DNA from 2 places in the Jeotgalibacillus sp. JSM ZJ347 genome. Region 1 is predicted to be linked to the other one. Evidence: riboswitches for the same ligand, from Rfam matches in the RefSeq annotation. Region 1 holds a riboswitch; the other holds the start of a gene.

Region 1 (7,697 bases):
GGGTGAATCTGAATGAACTCACCGTTTGCGTAATATACGCCCTGCTGATAAGCAACAGATGCAGCAGCACCTGTGTTGATTACAGAGTTTGTAGATTTTCCGAAGATAATGCCAGGTCCGCCTGTTGCAAGAATAACTGCGTCCCCTTTGAAAGATTTGATCTCCATTGTCTTCAGATCCTGAGATACAACCCCGCGGCAAACACCATCGTCATCAAGAACTGAACCAAGGAATTCCCAGCCTTCATATTTTGTTACAAGACCGGCTACTTCGTGTCTGCGTACCTGCTCATCTAATGCATATAGCAGCTGCTGACCAGTTGTAGCACCGGCAAATGCTGTACGGTGGTGCTGTGTACCACCAAAGCGGCGGAAATCAAGCAGACCTTCAGGTGTTCTGTTGAACATAACGCCCATACGGTCAAGAAGGTGAATAATTCCCGGTGCTGCATCACACATTGCTTTAACCGGAGGCTGGTTTGCAAGGAAATCTCCACCGTATACTGTGTCATCAAAGTGCTCCCAAGGAGAATCCCCTTCTCCTTTTGTATTAACAGCTCCATTTATACCGCCCTGTGCACAAACAGAGTGTGATCTTTTTACAGGTACAAGCGAGAAGAGGTCTACTGACATTCCTGCTTCAGCTGCTTTAATCGTTGCCATTAGGCCGGCCAGACCGCCACCTACAACGATGATTCTACCTTTACTCATTTTGTCACTCTCCTTACTGATATCAAAAGCTGCTTACTGCAGCTGAAAAAGTTAACGAATTAAACAAATGCAAGAATTGAACGGATACCAATGATTGTCAGTACTACAAACACACCAAGTGTTGCATACGTTGAAATCTTTTGTGAACGAGCGCTCACCGTGATACCCCAGCTGACCATAAATGACCATAGACCGTTAGAGAAGTGGAACGTTGTCGATACGACTCCAAGTATGTAGAATGCAACCATCCATGGATTCGCTAAGATCTGCTCCATCATACCGAAGTTTACTTCAGCTCCAAGTGCAGCCTGAATACGAGTTTCCCATACGTGCCAAGTCACGAAAATCAATGTGATGACACCTGAAATACGCTGCCAGAAAAACATGTAGTTACGAAGTGTTCCATAACGTCTTGTGTTGTTCTTAGCAGTGAATGCGATATATACTCCATAGATTGCGTGGAAGTATAAAGGAATAAAGATAATAAATAGTTCTAAGAAAATTCTGAATGGTAAACTTTCCATGAAATGCGCTGCATCGTTGAAAGCCTGTTCGCCTCTAGTAGCGAAATGGTTGACAACTAAATGTTGAATCAGGAAGATCCCTACTGGTATAACCCCTAGTAAAGAATGCAGCCTCCTCCAATAAAACTCTCGATTTTCCGCCATCGAATGTAACCCCCTCTAAAATAAATACAGCTGCTGAAAGCTATTCCCTAGAATGATAGATTCAGCAAAATTTTCGCACAGTATAACATTTATGTGACAAATTTATTGTACTCCTCTCGTAATGGAGCGTCAAGAAAACGTATACATAAAAACGATTCTAAATATTTTTTATTCTATCTGCTCAGTTATAGGGGATTTTCCTATATTTTTCTGCTGTTTTTCACAAAAAATTCACAAAATCACTTTTCACAATTTATTATTTCAAAAAACTGCTTATCTATATGACAATATGCCGATTTCGCTAGAAAATCTCTATTTGACCTTACACTTTCACACACAACAATTTATAATGAAGAGATTGAAAGTGAGGTTCGGTTAATCAATGAGCGATAATGACAATATGACACAGGACTTATTTGGCTACCGGTTGATCAGGGATGAACTGATACCGGATCTTTTAGGTAACCATACAAAAGATATCCTGTACTGGGCAGGAAAAAAACTTGCCAGAAGCTACCCATGCAGTAACGAAGGCGAAATTATTTCTTTTTTCATCCGGGCAGAGTGGGGTGACCTCTCTATCATAAAACAAAAAAATTATGAAATACATTTCGAACTCGCAGGCAATGTGGTGCAGGAAAGAATTCAGCACAATGACCCGCTGTTTACACTCGAAGCAGGCTTTATTGCTGAACAGATTGCGATGATTAAGCAATATCAGACCGAGGCTGTTTATACCCGCAATAAAAAACACTGCGTTCAGATCGAGCTAAAATGGGATCAAAAAGACCCCTATTCATTACCTTCGAGAAAAGCCAGTTTATAAAAATTCAGCAGGCTCCATGTTTTACAGGAGCCTGCTGTTTTATGCTTCTACAGTATTTTTGTTAAGCCCAAAGCTTTCATGAATTGCATTTGCAGCATTGATCATCTCATGTGAATCAACAACAACTGATACTTTGATCTCAGACGTGCTGACCATTTTCACCTGAATGTTCTGCTCTGCAAGCACACGGAACATCTGCGCCGCCACACCAGGGTTTGAAACCATCCCTGATCCGACAATCGAAACTTTTGACAGATTTGTTTCATGCTCAATTTCCTCGTAGCCAATTTCTTCTTTGTTGCGCGCGAGAATCTGTAAAGTCTCTTCAAGTGACGACTCTTTTATCGAAAATGACAAATTTACTTTCCCTGTATCAAGCTTACTTTGAATAATGATATCCACATCTATATGATTTTCAGCAAGAATGGAGAACACTGCAGGGAATCCTGTCAATTCATTCTCAAGACCTACAACCGTCATTCTTACGATACCCTTATCAAACGCTACGCCCCTTACTACTAAATGCTCTTCCATTGGTGCATCCTCCTCAATTAACGTTCCTTCAATTTCTTCCATACTTGATCTGACTGTTAATTTAATCCCGTAATTTTTTGCAAACTCAACTGCTCTCGGATGCAGCACACCCGCTCCAAGGTTCGCAAGTTCAAGCATTTCATCATATGAAATCCCGTTTAGCTTCCTGGCGCCTTTCACATAACGCGGGTCGGTAGAATATACACCATCTACATCTGTATATATATCGCATCTTTCAGCATTTAAAGCTGCAGCAAGCGCAACGGCTGTTGTATCAGAGCCACCCCGGCCAAGCGTTGTGATTTCACCGTTTTCATCCATGCCCTGGAATCCTGCAACAACAATGACACGCCCTTCTCCGAGCAGGCTTTCAACGCGATTTGTCTTCACTTCAGTAATTCTTGCATTGCTGAATACAGGCTCTGTGCGGATTCCCGCCTGCCATCCGGTTAAAGATGTACTTTTATAGCCTCTGTTCTGCAGTGCCATTGCAAGTAAAGACGTAGACATCTGCTCACCAGTCGTCAGCAGCATATCCATTTCTCTTTTTTCAGGCCGCGAAGTCATCTCTCCAGCAAGCCTGACTAATTCATCAGTTGTTTTTCCCATTGCGGATACAACAACAATGACGTCATTTCCCTTTTCCTTCTCAAGGATCACTCTGTTTGCGACGTGATGTATTTTTTCAACCGATCCTACTGAAGTACCGCCAAATTTTTGTACAATGATTCCCACTTTATTTCCTCTTCCCTAACATTATTTCTCAACTGTTTACGACAATAAAAAAAGCAACAGGGAGAAAATCTCCCCATTGCTTTTATACAGACAATATTATCTGAATCGCACAGGTGAGATAGCTCTCCAGAACGTAATTGTTCTGACAGCCCTGCATTTGTTAAATACAGAACCAGCAAAAAATCTGATGAATGATTTTCCGCTTCGGCGGTCTGCACCTTTCACGCTGCTTCACAGGGTTTCATCACCCTCATCAGCGGTACTCTTTGCATCCGCACCTCTATCACCACTTTAAAATAAAGTGTTCAATTGTGAATCATTATAGCATGAGACTTTTCAGTCAGCAATGCTAATCCTGTAATTTTTCAATGACTTTTTCAGCAGTCTTTGAAGGTAATCCTGCTTTAACAATTTCCTCAAGCGATGCTTCTCTCAGCTTTTTCACAGATCCGAAATATTTCAGCAGCTGCTTTTTCCGCTGTGGTCCGACACCTTCAATATCATCGAGCACAGACTGAATGGAGTTTTTCGCACGTACCTGCCTGTGGAATGTAATTGCAAAGCGGTGCACTTCATCCTGAATTCGCTGCATAAAGTAAAATTCCTGACTGCGTCTGTTCAGCGGAACAACTTCAAGCGGGTCGCCGAATAAAAGCTGGGAAGTGTTGTGGCGATCATCTTTTGCAAGACCAGCCACCGGAACGTCAAGACCAAGTTCATGTCGTAAGATTTCTTTCGCAGCTTCAATCTGACCTTTCCCTCCATCAATTACAATCAGATCAGGCAGCGGCAGTTCATCCTTGAGAACTCTTGTATACCGTCTTCTGATCACTTCACGCATTGATTCATAATCATCCGGTCCCTGAACAGTTTTAATTTTATATTTACGGTACTCTTTTCTGGCCGGCTTTCCGTCTACAAAAACAACCATTGCCGACACGGCATCAGAGCCCTGAATATTAGAATTATCGAAAGCTTCTATCCTGTATGGCGTATAAATGTTCATTGCTTCACCCAGATTTTCAGCCGCTTTGATCGTTCTTTCTTCATCCCGCTCAATTAATGCAAATTTTTCCGTTAAAGCAATAGAAGCATTTTTTGCCGCAAGATTAACTAGATCTTTTTTCTGTCCTCTGACAGGCTGTCTCACATTCGTTTCAAGCAGCTCTTCAGCCATTTTCTGGTCAATTGTTTGCGGGATTAATACTTCTTTAGGTTTAAAATGGTTCGGCTTCATATAAAACTGACCTAGAAACGATAGGAATTCACCTTCCGCTTCATCATAGATCGGAAATAGTGAAACGTCCCGTTCAATCAGCTTACCCTGACGGATAAAGAAAACCTGTACACACATCCAACCCTTATCTACCGCATAACCGAAAATATCGCGGTTTGTAAAGTCATTCATGGTCATCTTCTGTTTTTCCATTGTCGCTTCTATATGAACGATTTGATCACGGAATTCTTTTGCACGCTCAAACTCAAGATTTTCAGCTGCCTGTTCCATTTTTACTTTAAGATCTTTTTTTACTTCTTTGAAACCGCCGTTTAAAAACCTGGCAATGTCCTCAGTCATTTGGCGGTATGTGCTTTGCTCCACTTTGAATTCACAAGGTGCCAGACACTGCCCCATATGGTAATACAGACAGACTTTATCAGGCATTGTTCTGCATTTTCTTAATGGATACATTCTATCCAGCAGCTTTTTCGTTTCATTGGCTGCCTGAGCATTCGGGTAAGGCCCAAAGTATTTACCTTTATCTTTTTTTACTTTACGCGTAATGAGTAGTCTCGGGTGACGCTCTGCTGTTACTTTTATAAAAGGATAGTGTTTATCATCTTTAAGCATAACATTATATTTCGGGTCATGCTTTTTAATGAGATTTAATTCAAGAACGAGCGCTTCCATATTAGATGAGGTCACGATATATTCAAAGTCCTCAATTTCTGAGACAAGGCGCTGTGTTTTCCCGTCGTGTGAGCCTGTAAAGTAGGATCTCACTCTATTTTTAAGTACTTTCGCTTTTCCCACATAAATAATTGTACCCTGTCTGTCCTTCATCAGATAACAGCCGGGCTGGTCAGGAAGGACTGCGAGTTTATGTTTCAGTTGATCTTTCATGTTGTAAGCCTCCTGCACGCATGTTACCTATATTTTACTCAATTGAGAGTCAGAAGCAAAATAAAAGCCGGGCACAAGGCCCGGCTCAGTTATTATGCGTGTTTGTTTAATAGTTCTTCAAGTGCTTCTTTCGGCTGGAAGCCTACTACTTTGTCAACGATTTCTCCGTCTTTGAATACGACAAGTGTCGGGATACTCATGACACCGTATTTGCTTGCTGTTTCCTGGTTTTCATCAACATCAAGCTTTACGATTTTTACTTTATCACCCATGTCAGTATCAAGCTCTTCTAGAACTGGTGCAATCATTTTACAAGGTCCGCACCATGTAGCCCAGAAGTCTGCCAGTACTAAACCGTCTTTTGTTTCATTAGCGAATGTTTGATCAGTTGCGTGTGCAATTGCCATTTTGAAATTCCTCCTTGTTGAATACGAATATAGTCAAAGTATAGCAGGGAGTATATCGTATTTCCACGTTTTTGCCTGAGAATTGAAAAGAGCCTGAGACAATGTGTCAGGCTCCTGGAACCGTTTCGCTGCGCTTCAGGTGGACGCTTTCCGCAGGGCCGGAGGTTAGCCTCCTCGTGCTTCGCACTGTCCCACCTGTCCGACTTCTCCTGCTGGAGTCGCCGCCTTCCGCTCCGCAGCACTTAAATTTCTATAAAAGTTTAACTTCTCAGCTGATTAAGACACTTTAACTTTCTTGAATTCTTCAATCAGCAGCGGCACTACGTCAAACAGGTCGCCAACGATGCCATAATCAGCTACTTTGAAGATGTTCGCTTCAGGGTCTTTATTGATCGCAACGATTACTTTAGAGTTCGACATTCCAGCCATGTGCTGGATTGCACCTGAGATTCCGCATGCGATATAAAGGTCAGGTGTAACAACTTTACCAGTTTGACCAATCTGCAGTGAGTAATCGCAATAGTCAGCGTCACAAGCTCCACGTGACGCACCAACAGCGCCTCCAAGCAGGTCAGCAAGCTCTTTCAACGGCTCAAAGCCGTCTTCACTCTTCACACCACGACCACCTGCAACAATCACTTTAGCTTCTGAAAGGTCTACACCATCAGTCGCTTTTCTTACCACTTCTTTAATAATTGTGCGAAGGTCTGTGATGTCAACGCTTACAGACGAAACATCACCAGAACGTCCCTCTTCTTTTTCAAGAGCAGGAATATTATTTGGTCGGATTGTAATGAATGTAAGACCCTCTTTAATTACTTTCTTCTCAAATGCTTTACCACTGTAGATTGGACGAATAAATTTCGGCGAATCGCCATCCGCTTCGATTGCAGTCACATCTGATACAAGTCCGCTGTTTAGTCTGCTTGCAAGCTTAGGTGACAGATCTTTACCTAATGAAGTGTGTCCCATCACAATGCCTTCAGGGCTTTCCTGTTCAATCACTGCAAGCAGCGCCTGAGAGAAGCCATCTGAAGAATACTGTTCAAGCTTTGCATCTTCGACTGTAATCACACGGTCTGCGCCGTATGCAACCAGCTCATTTGCCACGTCTGAGATCCCGTTTCCGATCAATACGCTGATTACTTCCCCGCCATCAGCAATTGTCTTACCCGCTGCAATCGCCTCAAATGATACATTTCTAAGTGATCCTTCTCTTGTTTCTGCTAATACAAGTACTTTTTTGCTCATTGGTTAAACCTCCTGAATAGTTATAGAGTTAGACTACTTTTGCTTCAGTACGAAGAAGTTGCACAAGTTCTTTCACCTGAGCGTCAACTTCACCTTCAAGAATACGGCCAGCTTCTTTTGCCGGTGGAAGATAAATTTCAACCGTTTCTGTTTTAGGTTCTACATCATCTTCTTCAAGATCAAGATCATCAAGTTCGATTTCATCAAGCGGCTTTTTCTTCGCTTTCATGATACCTGGAAGTGATGGATATCTTGGGTCATTTAACCCCTGCTGAGCCGTTACAAGAAGCGGCAGTGACGTTTCAATTGTTTCAGAATCCCCTTCAACATCACGTACGATTTCTACTTTATCGCCATCAACTTTGATACTTGTGATTGTTGTTACATAAGGAATGTCAAGATAATCGGCTACACGTGGTGCAACTTGTCCCGATCCGCCATCGA
Region 2 (7,697 bases), on a different contig from region 1:
GCACTGATGTGGATTGATGGTATCACACCACAGACAGCTGTTGGGATCTCATTAGTTGTGATGATTTTCACAGGCTTATCATCAACGCTTGCTTATTTAAAAACGAAAACGGTCGATGTGAAAAGCGGCCTGTTATTTTTCGCGGGAAGTGGTCCCGGGGCAATCGTTGGTTCTTATACAAATCAGTATTTGACATTAGGATCTTTTCATCTGTATTTTGGATTATTTATGATCTTTTTATCGTTTATTCTTTTAATCAGAAATAAATTGAAACCGATTGAAAAATTCAAAACGGCTTCGTACCAGCGTCATTTTACTGATCCGCAGGGCGTACAATGGGCATACGGATTTCCACCGGCTGCGGGTGTCATTGCAGCATTTGCGGTAGGGTTTGCATCTGGTTTATTTGGTATCGGAGGAGGCTCTGTCATGGTGCCGGTGATGATTATTGCTTTTCTTTTTCCACCGCATGTAGCAGTCGGTACTTCAATGCTGATGGTCTTTCTCTCGGCATTGCTGGGCTCAGCTTCACATATTGCGCTTGGAAATGTAGATTGGCTATACGTTGCCCTGCTCGCTCCAGGTGCATGGTTCGGTGCAAAGCTTGGCGCCTGGATGAATCAGCGGATGCAGTCTGATAAGCTTGTGATTGTACTCAGACTCATTCTGGTGTTAATCGGAATCAGATCGATTATTGAAGGAATATATGGCTAAAAGGCAAGGTGGAGGTGATAAAAGATGAAGGAAAGAATGACATTTTTTCATACAAATGATCTGCATAGTCATTTCGAGAACTGGCCCCGGATTCATCAGTTCCTGCAGCAGCAGAAGCAAATGCTTAAGCAGGACGGGGAAGAGGTTTTTCTTTTTGATATCGGGGATCACGCAGACCGTTCCCACCCTTTGACAGAAGGGTCATCCGGAAAGCGGAATGTGGATCTGCTCAATAAAGCCGGATATGACGCCATAACAATTGGTAACAATGAAGGCATTACTTTTTCATATGAAGAGTTAAATGAACTGTATCAGCACGCTGACTTTGAAGTGGTCTTAGCGAACCTCTTTACGTCTAAAGGTAACCGGCCGGACTGGACACGGCCGTATCTGATTAAAACGACAAAAAGCGGTGTGAAGATCGGCATTACAGCGGTGACTGCTGAATATCCCGTTTTTTACGAAAAGCTTGGCTGGCATATCACATCTGCAAAAGATGAACTGAAAGCACAGGTCAGAGCGATGAAAGACAAAGTGGACATCATTATCCTGCTGTCCCACCTTGGAATCCGTGAAGACGAGTGGGTGGCTGAAGAATGTCCTGATATCGACATTATTATGGGGGGACATACACACCACGTGCTTGAAAATGGAAGGCTCCATCATCAGGTGCTCCTTGCTGCAGCTGGTAAGTACGGGATGTATACAGGGAAAGTTGAGATTGAATTCGATCATGTAACGAGGGAAGTATCCGGAAAAACAGCAACTTTATATGAGACGAGTGAACTGGAGGCCGCCGCTGACTTGAACAGTGCTTGGCTTGAAGAAGGAAAACGGCTTCTTTCAAATGAAATTACTGTGCTTGATCAACCGATACCTCATAACCCCCTCGAGGCGGCATCACCACTGTCAGTTCTGCTGGCTGAAGCAGTGCTTGAGTGGTGTCAGGCAGATTGTTCAATCGTAACAGGCGGTCTGCTGCTTGGTCAGCTTGAAGCAGGACCTGTAACGGAATATGACCTTCATAAAATTCTTCCTCACCCCATCAATCCTTGTATGGTGGAACTGACAGGGAGTGAATTAAAAGAAGTACTCAGAGAATCCAGACATCAGAACTGGCCAACTACGGTGATCAGGGGACTTGGGTTCAGAGGCACAATTTTAGGCGAGTTTATTTACAAAGGGCTTGAAGAAATTGATCATCAATTTTATGTAAACGGAGAGTTGGTGCGGTCAGATCAAGTTTACCGGATTGCAACCGTTGATATGTTTACATTTGGTTTTTTCTTTCCGGAAATGCACAGAGCAAAAAAACAGTACTTTATGCCTGAATTTTTACGTGATATTTTAAAGGAGAAGCTTAAAACTACAGCCCGTTAAAAAATAGACAGAGAAGGGTGATCAGTCAATGAGATTAATATCCACAAAGGTTCTTCGGGCTGGGATGGTATTGGGTCATACCATTTATAATGTAAATGACAAACCTCTATTGCAGGCAGGTGTTACGCTGAGTGAGCCAATGATTTCCCGACTACGTTTTTTGAAAGTGCAGTACGTCTATATTTCAGATGAGAAATCTAAAGGCATTGAGGTAAAAGAGAGTGTGCCTGTTCATGTCAGACAGGAATCGATCAGGGAAATGAAAGATGCATTTTCTTCAATACGGACAAGCAAGCAGAAAAATATGGCTGCCATGCTTGAAAGCAAGACCGAAAAAATACAACATGTATTAAAAGGAATTATGAGTGAAATGGATGCAAATCAGGATCTGCTCATGATCTTATCAGATGCTTATATTTATGATTCTTATATATTCCATCATTCATATAATGTCACGCTGTATACACTGGCGATTGGAAAAGAGCTGAGGCTACCGGTTAAACAGCTTGAACAGCTGGGACTTGGCGCCATGCTCCATGATATTGGAAAAACAATGGTGGATGAGTCAGTCCTGATGAAGGAAGGGCCGCTTACAGAAGAAGAGTTTGAGGAAATTAAAATGCATACAGTACATGGATTTGAAGTGCTGAAAAATCTTCATAATGTTTCGTTACTGACCGCTCATTGCGCGTTTCAGCATCACGAAAGACTGAACGGTTCAGGTTACCCGCGGGGCATCTTTGTTGAGGATATTCATCTTTATGCAAAGATTCTCGCTGTTGCAGACGTATTTGATGCCTGCACGTCAAACCGTGTTTATCGTGATAAAATGCTGCCTGCTGATGCGCTTGAAATTATCCTGGCTGGGTCAGGTACATTATTTGATCCGACAGTGATTAAAGCTTTTCAGATGGGTGTGGCGATTTATCCGAACGGGCTCACCGTACAACTGAGCGACGGTAGAAAAGGAATTGTGGCGCGGCAGAATAAAGGCGTTTCAACGCGGCCGGTGATCAGGGTAGTGGAAGAGAGCGGGAAAATCGTCAGAGCTACATATGAAGTTGACCTGTCGGCACATCTGGATGTGACAATTGCTGAGACTGATATCTCTTTTATAACTGAATAATTCTAAGTAAAAAACCCTTCTGACCTGCATACACTGCGTTATAGGAGGGCTTTTTTATGCGCAGAAAAAGAATGATGATCAAGCCGCTCACAGCACGCTCTGTCTGGCTGCTGTCATTGGTGTTATTTCTGCTGATGACAGCCATTGGGCTCGCTGTTATCAATACTGGTATTAAGCCAACTTTGATGATCTATGCCGAGTCCCAGACACAGAAAATCGGTGCGCTTGTAATCAGTAAGGCAGTAAACAGAGAGATTGCAAACGTCATGGATATCAATGAAATTATTGAAAATGTACCAACGGATTCAGCTGAAATGGTCACCACAAAGTTTAATACAGAAATTATTAACCGGGTACTTGCAGAAACCACAGAGCTTGTACAGGAACAACTGCGGGCAATTGAAAGAGGAGATACAAGTATTTTAAAGTCTCTGACTGAATTAGATCTAGAAGTGGAAGATGCCGGCAACCTTGAAGGAATCGTCTATACGGTGCCTCTTGGTCAGGCTACCGGAAACGCGTTACTTGGAAACCTTGGACCAAAAGTACCAATCAGGTTTCATGCAGTCGGAAGTGTGACGTCAAACATTAAATCAAATATTGATGAGTTTGGTATTAATAACGCATTTGTTGAGATTAATATACACCTTGTAGTAAATGTTCAGATTATCGTACCGTTTGCGACAGAAGTGACGACAATTGAACAGGATATACCGGTTGCAATGGGGCTGATTCAGGGACAGGTTCCTGAAATTTACAATGTCGGCGATGGTATGTCTCCTTCACTTGAAGTTCCGATTCCAACAAATTAGTCTTGAATTGAAGACAGTCACTTGTTATAATTGTTCAGTAAAATGAATAATCACCACATCATAATCCGATGGGGTAGAGGAGCAGTATTTAAGAGTAATCTGTGTGAGGATGACAACTGCGATCACAGATGAAAGGGGATCACTGCCGAAATGGTAATAATCAGTCAGGGTTTTATCATTGGGGTTATCTTTAATAAGGATAACACTCTCTTTCCGCAGCATTTTGCGGGTTGAGGAGCTACAGATCGTGATGGAGCATAACATTACTAACTTTCAAGGGTAATGGTAGAGTCCTCTATCATTGCCCTTTTTTGCGTTTTTTACGATTATGCCTCATACCTTGCCCTATCAAAAATTAAAGGAGGGAACATTATGGAAGGAACTTGGTTATCACTTTTACCACCAATCATTGCAATTGTAATGGTTTTACTTACTAGACGCGTCCTACTTTCGCTTGGCGCGGGTATTGTCGCAGCAGCACTATTAATCACAAGCTTTGGACCGCTTGCGACGCTTGAAACACTCTGGATGTCATTTAGCGGCGTATTTTGGGAGCACGGGTCAGATGGAGAACCCGGCGCACTGAACTTATGGAATATTTTTATTATGTTATTCCTGATTATTCTTGGTGTGATTACAGCATTCATTAACGTATCTGGAGGCGCAAGAGCGTTTGGGGAATGGGCAATGAAGCGCGTGAAAACACGTGCCGGTGCTCAGGCTGTAACTGCTTGCCTTGGTATTATTATCTTTATTGATGATTACTTCAACAGCCTTGCAGTCGGACAGGTGGCACGTCCACTGACTGACCGTCACCGCGTGTCGCGTGCAAAGCTTGCTTATCTGATCGATTCAACAGCAGCGCCGATCTGCGTGGTGTCACCCGTATCAAGCTGGGGAGCATACATCATCGCAGTAATTGGCGGGATTCTTGCTACACATTCAATTACTGAATACACAGCATTCTCGGCATTTATTCAAATGGTGCCAATGAATCTTTATGTATGGGCAGCACTTGGAATCGTCTTTATAGTCGCACTTCGCGGTGTTGATTTTGGACAAATGAAAGTGCATGAAAACCGTGCGATTGAAACAGGCGAAGTATATGACCCTAACAAAGATATTCCGGGAGAACTTAAAAATGATCTTCCTACATCAAAGCACGGAACAGTCGGAGATCTAATCTGGCCAATCATCGCTCTTGTGGTTGGTACAGTGGCTTCGATGATGTGGACAGGCGCTCAGGCTTATACAGCTGACACAGGAGAATCTGCAACGATTCTTCAGATGTTCGAGTATACTGATGTAGCAAAATCACTTGTATATGGTGCGCTAGTTGGACTGGCGGTAGCCATCGCATTCTTTATCCGTCAAATTGGCCGTTCTGAGAAAATCGGTGGAGCTGAATTTTTCCTTGCACTAAAAGAGGGCGTTAAATCAATGCTGCCGGCGATCTATATCCTTGTATTTGCTTGGATGATTGTTGGTCTTATTGGTGATCTTGGTACTGGTGAATATCTTGCAGGAATCGTAGAATCATCGAATCTGCCACTTGGATGGCTGCCAGTGTTACTATTCTTAGTTGCAGGCGTAATGGCATTCTCAACAGGTACATCATGGGGATCATTCGGTATTCTGCTTCCAATCGCAGGAGAAATTGCAGCAAGCACAGATATTTCACTCCTTCTGCCATCACTTGCAGCCGTACTTGCAGGTGCTGTATTCGGAGACCACTGCTCACCAATTTCTGATACAACGATCCTTTCTTCAACTGGAGCGGGAAGCAATCATATCGACCACGTTGCAACGCAGATCCCTTATGCCCTAACTGGTGCTGCCATTGCTTCAGCAGGTTACATTATGCTTGGCTTCTCAGGAAACACGTTACTTGCGCTTGGACTTGTCATTGTACTGCTTGTTTTATTTGCAGTGATAATGGGCAGGAATCCTGATAAAGCGAGAACCGTGTCAGCTAAAGAAGAGCTGGAGTAAGACATTTGAAGCCTGAATGGTTAACGCCATTCAGGCTTTTTTTAAAAGGACTATTGTACGATTGGAAAAATGTATGAATTATATAAAGTGTGAAAGATTTTGCACACTATTTCAATAAACATTGATATAACAGTGTTTATTTATTTTTCTAGATTATAGTAATATAATTTCAGAATTTTTTAAAATAGTACTTTTACATTTAGGAAGCAAGTGCTATACTGTTTTTAGATTATGAGAAATAATCTGAATATATAAAAACTTCCACTTATTCAGGAAGTACTTTCAGGGGGGTAATTAGATGAATCGTCAACAGTGGGGATCGCGTGCCGGATTTATTCTTGCAGCAGTCGGTTCCGCAGTCGGACTCGGAAACATTTGGCGTTTTCCGTATGTCGCTTATGAAAACGGTGGGGGAGCATTCTTTATTCCATATTTATTTGCACTCTTAACAGCCGGTATTCCAATTCTTATCATGGAATTCACCATCGGTCATAAGTACAGAGGATCAGCGCCACTGTCATTCTTCCGCATGAGCGGTAAAAAAGCAGAATGGCTTGGGTGGTGGGCAGTATTTGTATCGTTTGTTATTTCCACCTACTATGCAGTTATTATTGCCTGGGCAATGAGGTATACAATCTTCTCATTCGGTCAGGCTTGGGGAGAAGATACAGAAGGCTTTCTATTCAGTGAATTTTTACAGCTTGACGTAGCACCTGGTGAAACAGGCGGCATTGTGTGGGGAATTTTCATCCCACTCGTACTTGTATGGGTCATTACACTGGGGATTCTACTTGCTGGTGTTAAGAAAGGGATTGAATATGCAAACCGTATTTTCATCCCGACACTTGTTATTTTATTCCTGATTATCGTCATCAGAGCGGTAACACTTGAAGGTGCAGCTCAGGGTCTGAATGCATTCTTCCAGCCGAATTTTGAAAACATACTGGAACCGTCAGTCTGGGTAGCAGCTTACGGTCATATTTTCTTCAGTTTATCAATTGCGTTTGCAATCATGATTACTTATTCAAGCTATCTTCCGAAAAAATCGGACATTACGAATAACGCATTTATCACAGGTTTTGCAAACTCAGGGTTCGAGCTTTTAGCTGGTATCGGAGTATTCGCAGCGCTTGGATTCATGGCTTCACAACTGGATGTTCCGGTTTCAGAAGTTGCTTCTGCCGGTGTAGGACTTGCCTTCGTGGTATTCCCGCAGATTATTAATCAGCTTCCGGGGTTAAACGGAATTTTCGGTGCACTATTCTTCTTCTCGCTTACACTTGCCGGATTGACTTCACTAATGTCGATCACTGAAACGTATGTAGCAGGTTTAACTGAGAAGCTTGGTATCTCCCGTAACAAGGCTGTTCTTTTCGGGGGCGGACTTGCCGGATTAATTTCTATTCTGTTTGCCACTCAGGGCGGGCTATTCTTCCTTGACGCAGCAGATTACTACATTAACCAGTTTGGTGTAGCAGCTATTGGTCTGGTCGAAGTGATTATGATTGCATGGATTCTGCGTAAAACGAACGTGCTTCAGGGTCACGCTAACCTGACATCAGATATTCACCTTGGCGGATGGTGGAAAGCATGTCTTGCGATCGTTACACCAATCGTACTTGGATACATGATGTTTGGACTTGTTACAGATAACCTCTTCCAGCAGTTTGACA

Evidence for each region. A riboswitch is a leader RNA that binds a small molecule or an ion and turns the genes downstream of it on or off. The one in region 1 is predicted to bind lysine.
Region 2: linked by a shared signal. The riboswitch ahead of ACH6CZ_RS10530 (Na+/H+ antiporter NhaC family protein) and the one ahead of ACH6CZ_RS00820 (aspartate kinase) in region 1 are both predicted to bind lysine.

The regions. Positions count from the first base shown of each region.
Region 1 covers NZ_JBISEN010000001.1:169,003-176,699, reverse strand. The annotation lists gene sdhA (succinate dehydrogenase flavoprotein subunit) at 1-710, opposite strand, end outside; gene ACH6CZ_RS00830 (succinate dehydrogenase cytochrome b558 subunit) at 770-1,378, opposite strand; gene ACH6CZ_RS00825 (YslB family protein) at 1,761-2,204, shown strand; gene ACH6CZ_RS00820 (aspartate kinase) at 2,244-3,473, opposite strand; lysine riboswitch at 3,585-3,764, opposite strand; gene uvrC (excinuclease ABC subunit UvrC) at 3,823-5,595, opposite strand; gene trxA (thioredoxin) at 5,688-6,002, opposite strand; gene ACH6CZ_RS00805 (electron transfer flavoprotein subunit alpha/FixB family protein) at 6,279-7,253, opposite strand; gene ACH6CZ_RS00800 (electron transfer flavoprotein subunit beta/FixA family protein) at 7,282-7,697, opposite strand, start outside.
Region 2 covers NZ_JBISEN010000002.1:1,007,398-1,015,094, forward strand. The annotation lists gene ACH6CZ_RS10510 (sulfite exporter TauE/SafE family protein) at 1-714, shown strand, start outside; gene ACH6CZ_RS10515 (bifunctional metallophosphatase/5'-nucleotidase) at 739-2,094, shown strand; gene ACH6CZ_RS10520 (HD-GYP domain-containing protein) at 2,123-3,220, shown strand; gene yunB (sporulation protein YunB) at 3,277-4,032, shown strand; lysine riboswitch at 4,099-4,281, shown strand; gene ACH6CZ_RS10530 (Na+/H+ antiporter NhaC family protein) at 4,405-6,024, shown strand; gene ACH6CZ_RS10535 (sodium-dependent transporter) at 6,323-7,697, shown strand, end outside.